Regions from separate parts of the Mesorhizobium sp. AA22 genome, predicted to be linked through region 2. Evidence: riboswitches for the same ligand, from Rfam matches in the RefSeq annotation. Region 2 holds a riboswitch; the other holds the start of a gene.
What was found. A riboswitch is a leader RNA that binds a small molecule or an ion and turns the genes downstream of it on or off. The one in region 2 is predicted to bind cobalamin.
Positions count from the first base shown of each region.

Region 1: another riboswitch for cobalamin. It lies ahead of metE (5-methyltetrahydropteroyltriglutamate--homocysteine S-methyltransferase); the one in region 2 lies ahead of A9K68_RS15350 (DUF1636 family protein).

Region 1 is NZ_CP048406.1:5,876,629-5,882,269, reverse strand. Features, by position in the region: one part of gene A9K68_RS27995 (IS630 family transposase) at 1-145, opposite strand, end outside; one part of gene A9K68_RS27995 (IS630 family transposase) at 148-483, opposite strand; partial or broken gene A9K68_RS31985 (IS5/IS1182 family transposase) at 949-1,099, shown strand; gene metE (5-methyltetrahydropteroyltriglutamate--homocysteine S-methyltransferase) at 1,238-3,583, opposite strand; cobalamin riboswitch at 3,696-3,897, opposite strand; gene A9K68_RS27985 (adenosine kinase) at 4,285-5,277, opposite strand; gene metK (methionine adenosyltransferase) at 5,386-5,641, opposite strand, start outside.
Region 2 is NZ_CP048406.1:3,166,451-3,172,091, reverse strand. Features, by position in the region: gene A9K68_RS15375 (NADH-quinone oxidoreductase subunit D) at 1-93, opposite strand, end outside; gene A9K68_RS15370 (NADH-quinone oxidoreductase subunit C) at 94-696, opposite strand; gene A9K68_RS15365 (NADH-quinone oxidoreductase subunit B) at 702-1,283, opposite strand; gene A9K68_RS15360 (NADH-quinone oxidoreductase subunit A) at 1,274-1,639, opposite strand; gene A9K68_RS15355 (winged helix-turn-helix domain-containing protein) at 1,975-3,174, shown strand; cobalamin riboswitch at 3,204-3,408, shown strand; gene A9K68_RS15350 (DUF1636 family protein) at 3,446-3,880, shown strand; gene cobW (cobalamin biosynthesis protein CobW) at 3,877-4,914, shown strand; gene cobN (cobaltochelatase subunit CobN) at 4,933-5,641, shown strand, end outside.

The DNA of each region.
Region 1 (5,641 bases), 2.7 Mb from region 2:
GCAGGCGAGCCATCTTGGTCGACAGCCCGGTCTCATCGATGAAGACGAGCCTTGCCGGATCGAGGTCGAGCTGGCCGTCGAACCAGGCACGCCGGCGCTTCAGGATGTCGGGGCGATCTTGCTCCAGTGCGTGTGCGGACTTTTTTTGAACGTCCAGCCGTGCCCCCGCAGCCAGTCGCTCAACGTGCTGCGGCCGATGCGCATGGACCGCTCGGCCAAGAGCCGCTCCACCATCTCGTTCAGCGTGATGTCCTTGCGCTCCTCGATCATCCCGATGATGAAGTCGGCATGGGCGTCGAGACGCGAGCCGCGCCGTCGTCCCTGCGGTCGTGGTGTCGTCTCGCCCATCCGGGCTCTGCCGATCCAGCGGATCGCACTCGATATCCCGACACCGAACCGAGCCGCTGCTTGCCGGGCCGATGCTCCTTCACCCGCAGCCTTCACGACACGTGACCGCAGATCCTCACCAAGTGCTCTCGCCATCGTCCACCTCCATAAAAGTGGACGTTGAATCAGCCAAACCGATTCGCGTCACATCACAATCGATTCATCGATCGCCGGACGTGCTCTAGTGCTGAATAAGAGCATGAATCAGTGATACCGGTCGGACGCGTATGCCGCCATACCACTAGAACATCAAGAGTCGTGCCAACTGGGTAGGAAGCGCCTCAGAAAAACTGTTCTGCACGTTATCAATGGCTTCACTGAAAGCGCGGCAACACGCCGGGCCCAACATCGCCGTGTCGCTAACTCGACAAACCCGACAGTAGGGGCCAACCCAAGGTGCGTCGGTCTCCTTAGGTCGGCGCTGAGGTCCGGGTTCGTACGTCGGGCCGCGACCGGGACATCCATTGTGCAACCGAAGCTACGTCATCGAAGCGACGAGTCCGGCTGTAACGGACTCGACTGGATCGGCCGCTATCTCGATGGTGCCGGTGCTCAGGCGGCATCCTCAAGCGTTGGCCCTCGGTGAAGTGTCTGTTGGCCGCTGGCGCCTGTGAGAGGCTGCAGCTCATGGACAAAGCCGTCTTCCTTCATTTCGTGGCGAAATCATCCGTCCTTCGGACGACCAGAAGCGCTTCCAGATCCTGCCCGCCGCTGAGTCGTCGCGCGGACCTTCGGCTGGACGACAAGGGTGGGGGGCCTCGCACGCGTCTTCGAGCAGTGCGCGGCTTTTCGATGCCGTTCCTTCTGCCTTGAATTCGATCCGCGAATCCGCTGGTCACATGTTTGCCGGTCACACTGGCCCAGCGACCTGCGCCCGCTCTTTCTCCCGCAGCGCGCATGCGGCAGCGACCATGTTCATGAGGGCAGGCCGGACCTCCTCCCATTTCCTTGTTTTGAGGCCACAATCCGGATTCACCCACAGTTGGCCGTCCGACAGTCGCGCGCGGGCAAGTTGGGCGAGATGTAAAATTTCGCCGACTTCCGGGATACGTGGTGAGTGAATGTCGTAGACGCCAGGACCGATGTCATTCGGATATTTGGACTTCGTGAAGGCGTCTAGCAGTTCCATTTTGGAGCGCGACGTCTCAATCGAAATCACGTCCGCGTCCAGTTCAGCGATCGAGTCGATGATCTCATTGAACTCAGAATAGCACATGTGGGTGTGAATTTGGGTCGCGTCCGCTACACCCGTTGAAGCGAGCCGGAAGCATTCGACAGCCCAGCCGAGATAATGTTTCCAGTCGGACTTCCGCAGGGGCAAGCCTTCGCGAAACGCGGCCTCATCGATCTGGATCACCCTTGCGCCAGCTCTTTCCAGGTCGGCCACTTCATCGCGGATGGCGAGCGCGATTTGGCGGCAGACCTCGGCGCGGGGTACGTCGTCGCGCACAAAAGACCAGTTAAGAATGGTCACTGGGCCTGTGAGCATGCCCTTTACCGGCTTTTTCGTCAGCGACTGGGCAAATTGCCACCAGAGGACCGTCATCGGATTGGGCCGCGATACGTCGCCGAAGATGATGGGAGGGCGCACGAGCCGGGAGCCGTAACTTTGCACCCAGCCATGCTGGGTGAAGGCGAGGCCGGACAGCTGCTCGCCGAAATGCTGCACCATGTCGTGTCGTTCGAACTCGCCGTGTACCAGCACGTCCAGCCCGATCTCCTCCTGCCAACGCACAGCCGCCTCAGTCTCCTTCTTCAGGAAGGCCTGGTAGTCGACATAGCTCAGCCGGCCCTTCGCGTGAGCGGAGCGCGCCCTGCGCACCTCGGGCGTCTGCGGGAAGGACCCGATGGTCGTCGTCGGGAACGGCGGCAGGCGGAGCGTGTCGGCCTGGACTCTCGAGCGCTTGGCAAATGCGCTCTTTCGTTGCTTCATGACGCCGTCAATGCTGCTAATTCGACCGTGGACGAGCGGATCATGGACCTTTGTAGACATTGCGCGCGCGGCGGCCGCCTCGGCAGAAGCTTTCAGTGAGCCTGCTACGGCCTCCCTGCCTTCGGATAAGGCTTGGGCCAGCACGAGCAGCTCTTCAGTCTTCTGGGCGGCGAATGCCAGCCACGAACTGACGTCCACATCCAGCGCGGTCTCCATCCGCAGGTCCATCGGCACATGAAGCATCGAGCAGGAAGGCGCAATCTCGACGCGATCCAGCGGCCAGCCGGCAACGACCGGCTTGATGCGGTCGAGAATGGCAGCCAGGTTCGCGCGCCAGACGTTGCGGCCGTCGATCAAGCCAAGTGAGAGCACCAGATCCTTCGGTGCGAGCCGACCAACCGTCTCCAACTGCTCGGGAGCGCGCACGAGATCGAGATGTAGGCCCGCCAGGCGCAGCGAAAGCGTGGTCTCGAGATTGTCCCCGAGCGGCCCGAAATAGGTAGCCAGCATAATTTTCAACTTGGGCGCGGCTTTCGACAGCTGGCCATAGGTGAATTCGAAGGCAGCTCGTTCGATCGGGTTAAGATCGAGCACAAGCGCCGGCTCATCAATCTGCACCCAGTCCGCCCCCGAGAGCTCCAGCGTCCGCAGGAGTTGCTCGTAGACGGGCAGCAGCCGCGGTAGGAGCGCTATCGGATCGAAACCCTGGCCGGGAGACTTCGCCAGCTTGAGGAAGGTGACCGGTCCAAGGATGACCGGGCGTGTATGGATGCCAAGCTCTTTTGCCTCCAGAAAGTGATCGACTGGGTTCGTCGACGAGAGCGCGAATGTCTGATCCTGGCTCAGCTCCGGCACGATGTAGTGGTAGTTAGTGTCGAACCATTTGGTCATTTCCATCGCGGTTACGCGCTGCCCCTGAACTGCATGCCCGTGACTGGCGTGTCCACAACCCGCAGTATCGCCTTGCGTCCCGCGCGCCATCGCGAAGTAGATGTCGAGCGGGACCTCGCCGCCCGTCCAGCCGTAACGAGCTGGCACGGCGCCGACCATTGCTGCGGTGTCGAGCACATGGTCATACAGTGAGAAGTCGTTCGACGGGATTTTCGACACGCCGCGGTCGTGCTGCTCGCTCCAGCTGGCGGCACGGAGTGCCTTCGCCGTCGACAGAAGGTTGGCAGCAGAAGATTTTCCGGACCAGTAGCTTTCGAGCGCGAATTTCAGTTCTCGCCGGCGACCGACACGCGGCATGCCAAGCGTTGCTATGGGAACTTGCTGGGAGACATTCATCCCACCCCCGATGGTTGCGGCGGGGACAAGGAAGGCGCTAGCAGGCCGGCATAAACGCCGAGCTGCCGCGGCCACCAGACACCCCGCCCGTGACGTTGTTTACCGTGGCAGGTCTCCTGGCTCGCGGGTCACAGCCTCTGCCCCGTCTTCCCGGGGCAGTTCGCCCCAGTGACATTGATGGGTCTGGCTCGCCGCTTACAGTTGCGGGGGCAGCGCCGGCATTGCACCGGCTTCCCTCTTAGCTCTGCTACGGCAACGCCTAGCGGAGAACCACGACACGCGGACAATCGCAGCAGCCCGCTTTGTTGTCAATGAGGTATAAAGAAATGTTTATGTGTTTATGTGAACTGTTCACCTGCGGCTCCCAATTCGGAGGTCGCCGTAGAGCTGAGCCTTCTGCGCCACTCTCCGGTGTGCGCAGGCTGTGCCTGGCCGCTCGGGCTATCTGCCATTTGTACGATCCCGTCCCAAAACGACTTCGTCAAAAATGGCGCGTGTTGGCCATTCATGATCGGGCAGTACTGGCCCGAAGTGCGACAACGTTCCTGAGCCTCAACAACCAGAAATTTGGAGAAAAACCGCCATCCTTCTCGGACTGGTACGCGTTCGATTTACACGCGCTCGTCTGGACAGCCTGCACAACAGGAAGGTGGGCAACACGTGGCGGAAATGCCGCCCTACAGCGAACCCGCCTGTTCAGCCTCGCGGCGCAAATTCTGCCGGGGTCTGGGGCCGATCTGCTGGATCACCAATCCGGCCGCCAGTGAGCCAAGGTCGCCGCAGGTCTGCAGGTCGCGGCCTTGCGTGTAGCCATGCAGGAAGCCGGCGGCATAGAGATCGCCGGCGCCTGTCGTGTCAACCAGTTCCTTGATCGCGGTCGCCTTGATCACCACGGTCTCGCCGCCGCGCACGATCACCGAGCCCTTTTCAGAACAGGTCACGGCGGCGATCCTGCAATCCGTGCGGATCTGCGCCAGTGCCTCGTCGAACGAGGCGGTCTGGTACAGCGACTTGATCTCGTGGCTGTTGGCAAACACGATGTCGACGGTGCCCGAGCGCATCAGCTCCAGAAACTCCTCGCGGTAGCGGTCGACGCAGAACGAATCCGACAATGTCATCGACACTTCGCGCCCGGCTGCGTGGGCGAGCTTCGCCGTCTGCCGGAACGCTTCCTTGGCGCGCGGCGGGTCCCACAGATAGCCCTCGAAATAGGTAACGGCGGCGCCCGACGCCTTGTCCGCCTCGACATCCTCCGGACCGAGCTCGACGCAAGCGCCGAGATAGGTGTTCATCGAGCGCTCGCCGTCCGGCGTGACGAAGATCATCGAGCGCGCCGTCGGCGGTTCGCCATTGAGCGGCCTGGTGTCGAAGGCGACGCCCTGGGCGTGCATGTCATGGGCGTAGATCTCGCCGAGCGTGTCATTCGAGACCTTGCCGAAGAAGGCGGCGCGGCCGCCGAAGCTGGCGACGCCCGCCGCCGTGTTGCCGGCGCTGCCGCCGGAGGCTTCGATGGCCGGGCCCATGCGGCTGTAGAGCAGCTCGGCGCGCCTCATGTCGATCAAATTCATCGCGCCCTTGATGATGCCGTTCGTCTCAAGGAATGCCTCGTCGCACTGGGCGATGATGTCGACAATGGCATTACCGATACAAAGCACGTCATAGTCCAGCATCTATTCATATCTCCGCCAAAAACCCACCCTCTGCCGCGCCGGGCGCGGGCGGGTTTTTGCAGGTGTGGAATGGAGTTGCCGTATGCCGCTGCATCCAACATCGGCGCATCACGCTGCTGCCGGTCCTGCCTCACGCAGCAGGTCCTCAGCTCTGTCCGTCCTTTCCCACGTGAACTCCGGCTCTTCGCGGCCGAAGTGTCCGTATGTCGCGGTCTTGCGGTATATTGGGCGTAAGAGATCAAGCATCTTGATGATGCCTTTCGGTCGGAGATTGAAAAGCTCAAGAACGACGCGCTCGATCCTTTTTTCGTCGATCTTTGCGGTTCCGAAGGTATTGATCAGGATAGACACCGGCGCGGCCACA
Region 2 (5,641 bases):
ATCAAGCTCCAGCACGAGGCGCAAAACGCCATGCGCCGCCGGATGTTGCGGACCGAAATTGATGTTGAAGTTGCGAACGGAGGTTTCAGCCATTTACTGCTTTGCCTTCTCATCCCCCGGGAGCACGTAATCCGTACCTTCCCACGGAGACAGAAAATCGAAATTGCGGAATTCCTGCTTCAATTCCACCGGCTCGTAGATGACCCGCTTGGCCTCGTCGTCGTAGCGCACCTCGACGAAACCGGTCAGCGGAAAATCCTTGCGCAGCGGATGACCCTCGAAGCCGTAATCGGTCAGAATCCGCCTGAGATCGGGATGGCCCGAAAACAGCACGCCATAGAGATCGTAGGTTTCGCGTTCGAACCAGTCGGCGCCCGGAAACACACCGGTGATAGATGGCACCACCATCTCTTCGTCAGCCTGCACCTTGAGCCGGATGCGAACATTCTGCTTCGGCGACAGCAGATGATAGACGACGTCGAAGCGATTGGCCCGCGACGGATAATCGGCGCCGCACACATCGATGATCGAAATGAACTGGCATTTTTGATCGTCGCGCAGGAAGGTTATCACCTCGATCAGATCGTGCGGCTCGACAGAGATGGTGAGTTCGCCATAGGCAAGAACCGCCTCGCCGATCCGGCCGTTCAGCTTCTCCCCGAGATAGCTCGAGAGTTCACTCAAGGACTGGCTCATGCCGCTCACCGTTCGATCGTGCCGGTGCGGCGGATCTTCTTCTGCAGGAGAAGAATGCCGTAAAGCAGCGCTTCCGCACTCGGCGGGCAGCCGGGCACGTAGATGTCGACCGGCACGACGCGATCGCAGCCGCGCACCACCGAATAGGAATAGTGATAGTAGCCGCCGCCATTGGCGCAGGAGCCCATCGAGATGACGTAGCGCGGTTCCGGCATCTGGTCATAGACCTTGCGCAGCGCCGGCGCCATTTTGTTGGTCAGCGTGCCGGCGACGATCATGATGTCGGACTGGCGCGGAGACGCGCGAGGAGCAACACCGAACCTCTCCGAGTCATAGCGCGGCATCGAGGTGTGGATCATTTCGACCGCGCAACAGGCGAGACCAAAGGTCATGAACATCAGCGAGCCGCTGCGCGCCCAGGTGATCAGCGCCTCGGTGGAGGTGACGAGAAAACCCTTGTCGGCCAGTTCGTTGTTGATCTCGAGGAAGAATGGATCATTCGCCCCCACCGGCTTCCCGGTGCTGGGGTCGAGAATGCCCTTCGGCTTCGGCGCGACGAGCGTGCCGGAATTGTCGCTCAATCCCATTCCAGCGCTCCTTTCTTCCATTCATAGGCAAAGCCGATGGTCAGCACCGCCAAAAACACCATCATCGACCAGAAACCGAGCATGCCGATCTGGCTGAAAGACACGGCCCACGGGAACAGGAAGGCCACTTCCAGATCGAAGATGATGAACAGGATCGACACTAGGTAGAAGCGGATGTCGAACTTCATGCGGGCGTCGTCGAACGAATTGAAGCCGCACTCATAGGCGGAAAGCTTTTCCGGATCTGGGTTGCGGAAGGCCACCAGGAAGGGGGCGGCAAGCAGCGCCAGGCCGACGACCAGCGCCACGCCGATGAACAGGACGATAGGCAGGTACGAACTCAACAATGCGTTCATGCTGCAGCTTTCCGTTGGCGGCCAATCCACTCTGATTACAGCACCGGACCCACTTGCGGAAGCGTGACAGTTTAACCACTGAACCGTTTTAGGAGGCTCTATGCTGCAACGCGGCGAGGGTTAGCGCAGCGCTTTCGGCGAAGCAAGTCAAACCTTGTTCAAAACACGGTGCCTGGACGGCATATCCGGATAAACTGGTCCGATCGCTCCCGTTTGATTTCTTTCAACTTTTACTCCAGTTTTCTCTCCTGACATAGATGCCGCCAAAACCCTGCTAGCATGGCGCGGAATCATCGTCCAAACCTTAGGTCGAACGCCAACAGAGTAACGTCTGCATGAAGGAAAAAATCTCGCTCGCCATGGCCCGGCGCATCGCGCTTGCCGCACAGGGGTTTGCCGACCCTCGCCCTAACAGCACGCCTGATCGCCGCCATCTGGCCCGCGTCCTTGCCCGCACCGGCCTGCTGCAGATCGATTCCGTCAGTGCGGTGGTGCGTGCTCACTATATGCCGCTCTATTCGCGGCTTGGCCCCTACCCGCTTGCGCTGCTCGACAACGCCGCCGTGACGCGCAAGCGCAAAGTCTTCGAATATTGGGCGCATGAGGCCTCCTTTCTGCCGGTCGAGACCTATCCACTGATGCGCTGGCGCATGGAGCGGGCCGAGCGCGGCGAGGAAATGTATAACGGGCTGGCCAAGTGGGGCCGCGAACGCGCCGCCTACATTGAAGACATCTATCGCGAGGTCGTTCAACGCGGCCCGATCGCCGCTTCCGCCCTGGAAGGCCAGAAAGGCTCGGGCGGCTGGTGGGGCTGGAGCGATGCCAAGCACGCTTTCGAATGGCTGTTCTGGGCCGGCCGCATCACCACGGCGTCGCGTCGTGGCTTCGAGCGGCGCTACGATCTGCCGGAGCGAGTGCTGCCGCCTGCGATACTTGCCCTGCCAGTGCCCTCCCCTGAGGATGCGCACCGCGAATTGCTGCGCATTTCCGCCCGCGCCCACGGGGTCGCGACGGCGGGCGACCTGCGCGATTATTTCCGCCTCTCTCCAGCCGACATCAAGGGCCGTATTGAGGAACTGGTCGACGCCGGCGATCTTTTGCCCGTACGCGTCGAAGGCTGGGACAAGCCTGCCTATCTTTACAAGGACGCCCGTTTTCCTCGCAAGGTCGAGGCACGCGCGCTGCTCGCTCCGTTCGATCCGGTCGTCTTCGAGCGGTCGCGCACGGAAAGACTGTTCGACTTCCGCTATCGCATCGAGATCTACACCCCCGTCGAAAAGCGCCAGTACGGCTATTATGTGCTGCCGTTTTTGCTCGGCGAAAGGATCGTGGCTCGCATTGATCTCAAGGCTGACCGCCCCGCCGGCGTGCTGCGCGTCCATGCCGCCTATGCCGAGCCCGGCGCCCCGCCGAAAACCGCCGCCGAACTCTTCGAGGAGTTGAAGCTGATGCAGGGTTGGCTCGGGCTGGAACGCATCGAAGTGACTCCGGCCGGCGACCTGGGTTCGGCTCTCGCCAACATTGCCGCATCGTAGACGTGCGTTGACACGACTGCCTGCACAGGCCTAAATCCAATCCAGACGGTCTCCTCTCGGCAAAGGGAGGAGCCAAGAGGGAATGCGGTGCGAAATCCCGATTTCAAATCCGCGGCTGTCCCCGCAACTGTAAGCGACGAGCCAAGGCCGAAAACCACTGGGACGGTCCCGGGAAGGCGGCACCAAGGCGATGACCCGCGAGCCAGGAGACCTGCCGTCTAGGACATAAGAATCCGATCGCCTGGCGGGTTTTCCGGGCAAGGAGCCTGATTTGGAACGCGACAGCAGTTTTTCGGCTGAGACAGCGGACGTTTTGTCCGGCGATAATGATGCTTTGACCGGCGTCACGGTGATCGTCTGTGACTCTTGCCGTGACGAGACCGGCTCCGATGGCCATCCCCGCGCCGGCGAATTGTTGGCCGAAGACACGCGCCGCGCAGCATCAGGGGAAAATATCCGTATCCGCAGCGTCGAATGCCTCGGCAACTGCAAGCGTCGGCTGAGCGCCGCGATCCTGCGCGACGGCTGCTGGAGCTATGTCTTCGGCGACCTGGTCGTGACCAGCGGCGCCGATCTCGTCGCTGGCGCAAAGCTCTTCGCCACCTCGACGGACGGCCTCATTCCATGGCGCGGCCGCCCCGATTGCCTGAAGCGCGGCCTCGTCGCCCGCATCCCTCCCCTCGACCTTTTGAAGGATCTGACATGACCGCTTCCGTCTCCCGCGTGCCCTGCACCGTCGTCACCGGCTTCCTCGGCGCCGGCAAGACAACGCTGATCCGCCATCTGCTCGAAAACGCCGGGGGCAAGCGGCTGGCCATCATCGTCAACGAGTTCGGCGACATCGGCATCGACGGCGAGATCCTCAAAGGATGCGGCATCGACACCTGCCCCGAGGAGAATATCGTCGAGCTGGCCAATGGTTGCATCTGCTGCACCGTCGCCGACGACTTTGTCCCGGCACTCGACCAGATCCTGTCGCTGACGCCGAAGGTCGACCATATCCTGATCGAAACCTCTGGGCTGGCTCTGCCCAAGCCGCTGGTCAAGGCCTTCCAGTGGCCGTCGGTGAAGAGCCGGGTGACCGTGGACGGCGTCGTCGCCGTGGTCGACGGACCAGCGCTGGCCGAAGGCCGCGTCGCCAACGACATGGACGCCCTGCAGGCGCAGCGCGCGCAGGACGAGACGCTCGACCACGACGACCCGGTCGAGGAGGTGTTCGAGGACCAACTCGCTTGCGCCGACCTGATCATATTGTCGAAGAGCGACTTGATGGACGCCGCCGGTTCGGCCCGCGCCAATGCCATCATCGGCGAGCACACCGCGCGCGCCGTCAAGATCGTGCCGATCTCGCAAGGTAAGGTCGACCCGTCTGTGCTGCTCGGCCTCGGCCTTGCCGTCGAGGACGACATCGAGAACCGCAAGACCCACCACGACGACGAACTCGACCACGAGCATGACGACTTCGATTCCTTCGTCATCGACATTCCGTCGGTCGCCAATCCCGATGAGCTGGCTTTGCGTGTTGCCACGGCGGCGGAGGAAGAGAACGTGCTGCGCGTCAAGGGTTTTGTCGACGTCGGCGGCAAGCCGATGCGGCTGTTGCTGCAGGCTGTCGGTCCGCGCGTCAATCACTATTACGACCGCGCCTGGACCGCTGAGGACGACCGCCGTTCGCGTCTCGTCGTCATCGGTCTGAAAGGGCTGAGCCGCCCGGCCATCGAGCGTATCCTCGCCGGCTGACCCCAGGCACGAGCCGCGATGCACATCCTCACCACAACATCCGCCTCGCTCGACGATCTCGCCGAGCCCGTTGATCTCAGGCAGACGCCTGCGGATGTCGCGGCGCTGTCCTTCACCGACAGCGATCTGGCCGGGCTGGCGGCGGCGTGGAAGGCAGGTGCGGATCGCCTGCCGTCGATGCGGCTGGCGGCTTTGCGTGATCTGCGCCATCCCATGTCCGTCGACCTCTGGATCGACAGCGTCGCCCGCCACGCCAGGGTTATTTTGGTTCGCATTCTCGGCGGCTATGACTGGTGGCGCTATGGCTGCGACCAGCTTGCCTCGACCGCCCGCGCACGCGGCATAAAACTGGCGCTGCTGCCCGGCGAGAGCCACGACGAGGATTTGCGGCTGATCGAATGCTCGACGCTGCCCCGCGAAGAGCTCGACGGTCTGCTCAATTATTTTCGCGAGGGCGGCCCGGCCAACATGACAGCGCTGGTGCATCGGCTGGCCCGGCTGGCGGGATCGGACATGGAGGTCGCGGAGCCGGTCAGCGTGCCGAAGGCGGGCTATTATGAGCCGGGGCGCGGTGTCGTCCCCCTCCCCCTCGAGGGGAAGGTCCGGCCGCAGGCCGGGGGTGGGGTCCTCTCTGAAGTGCGCCGACACCCTGAAGCGCTTCGACAGAAAGAAACGTCGCGCACTGCCGCAACGACCCCACCCGGCCCTGCTGGCCACCCTCCCCTCG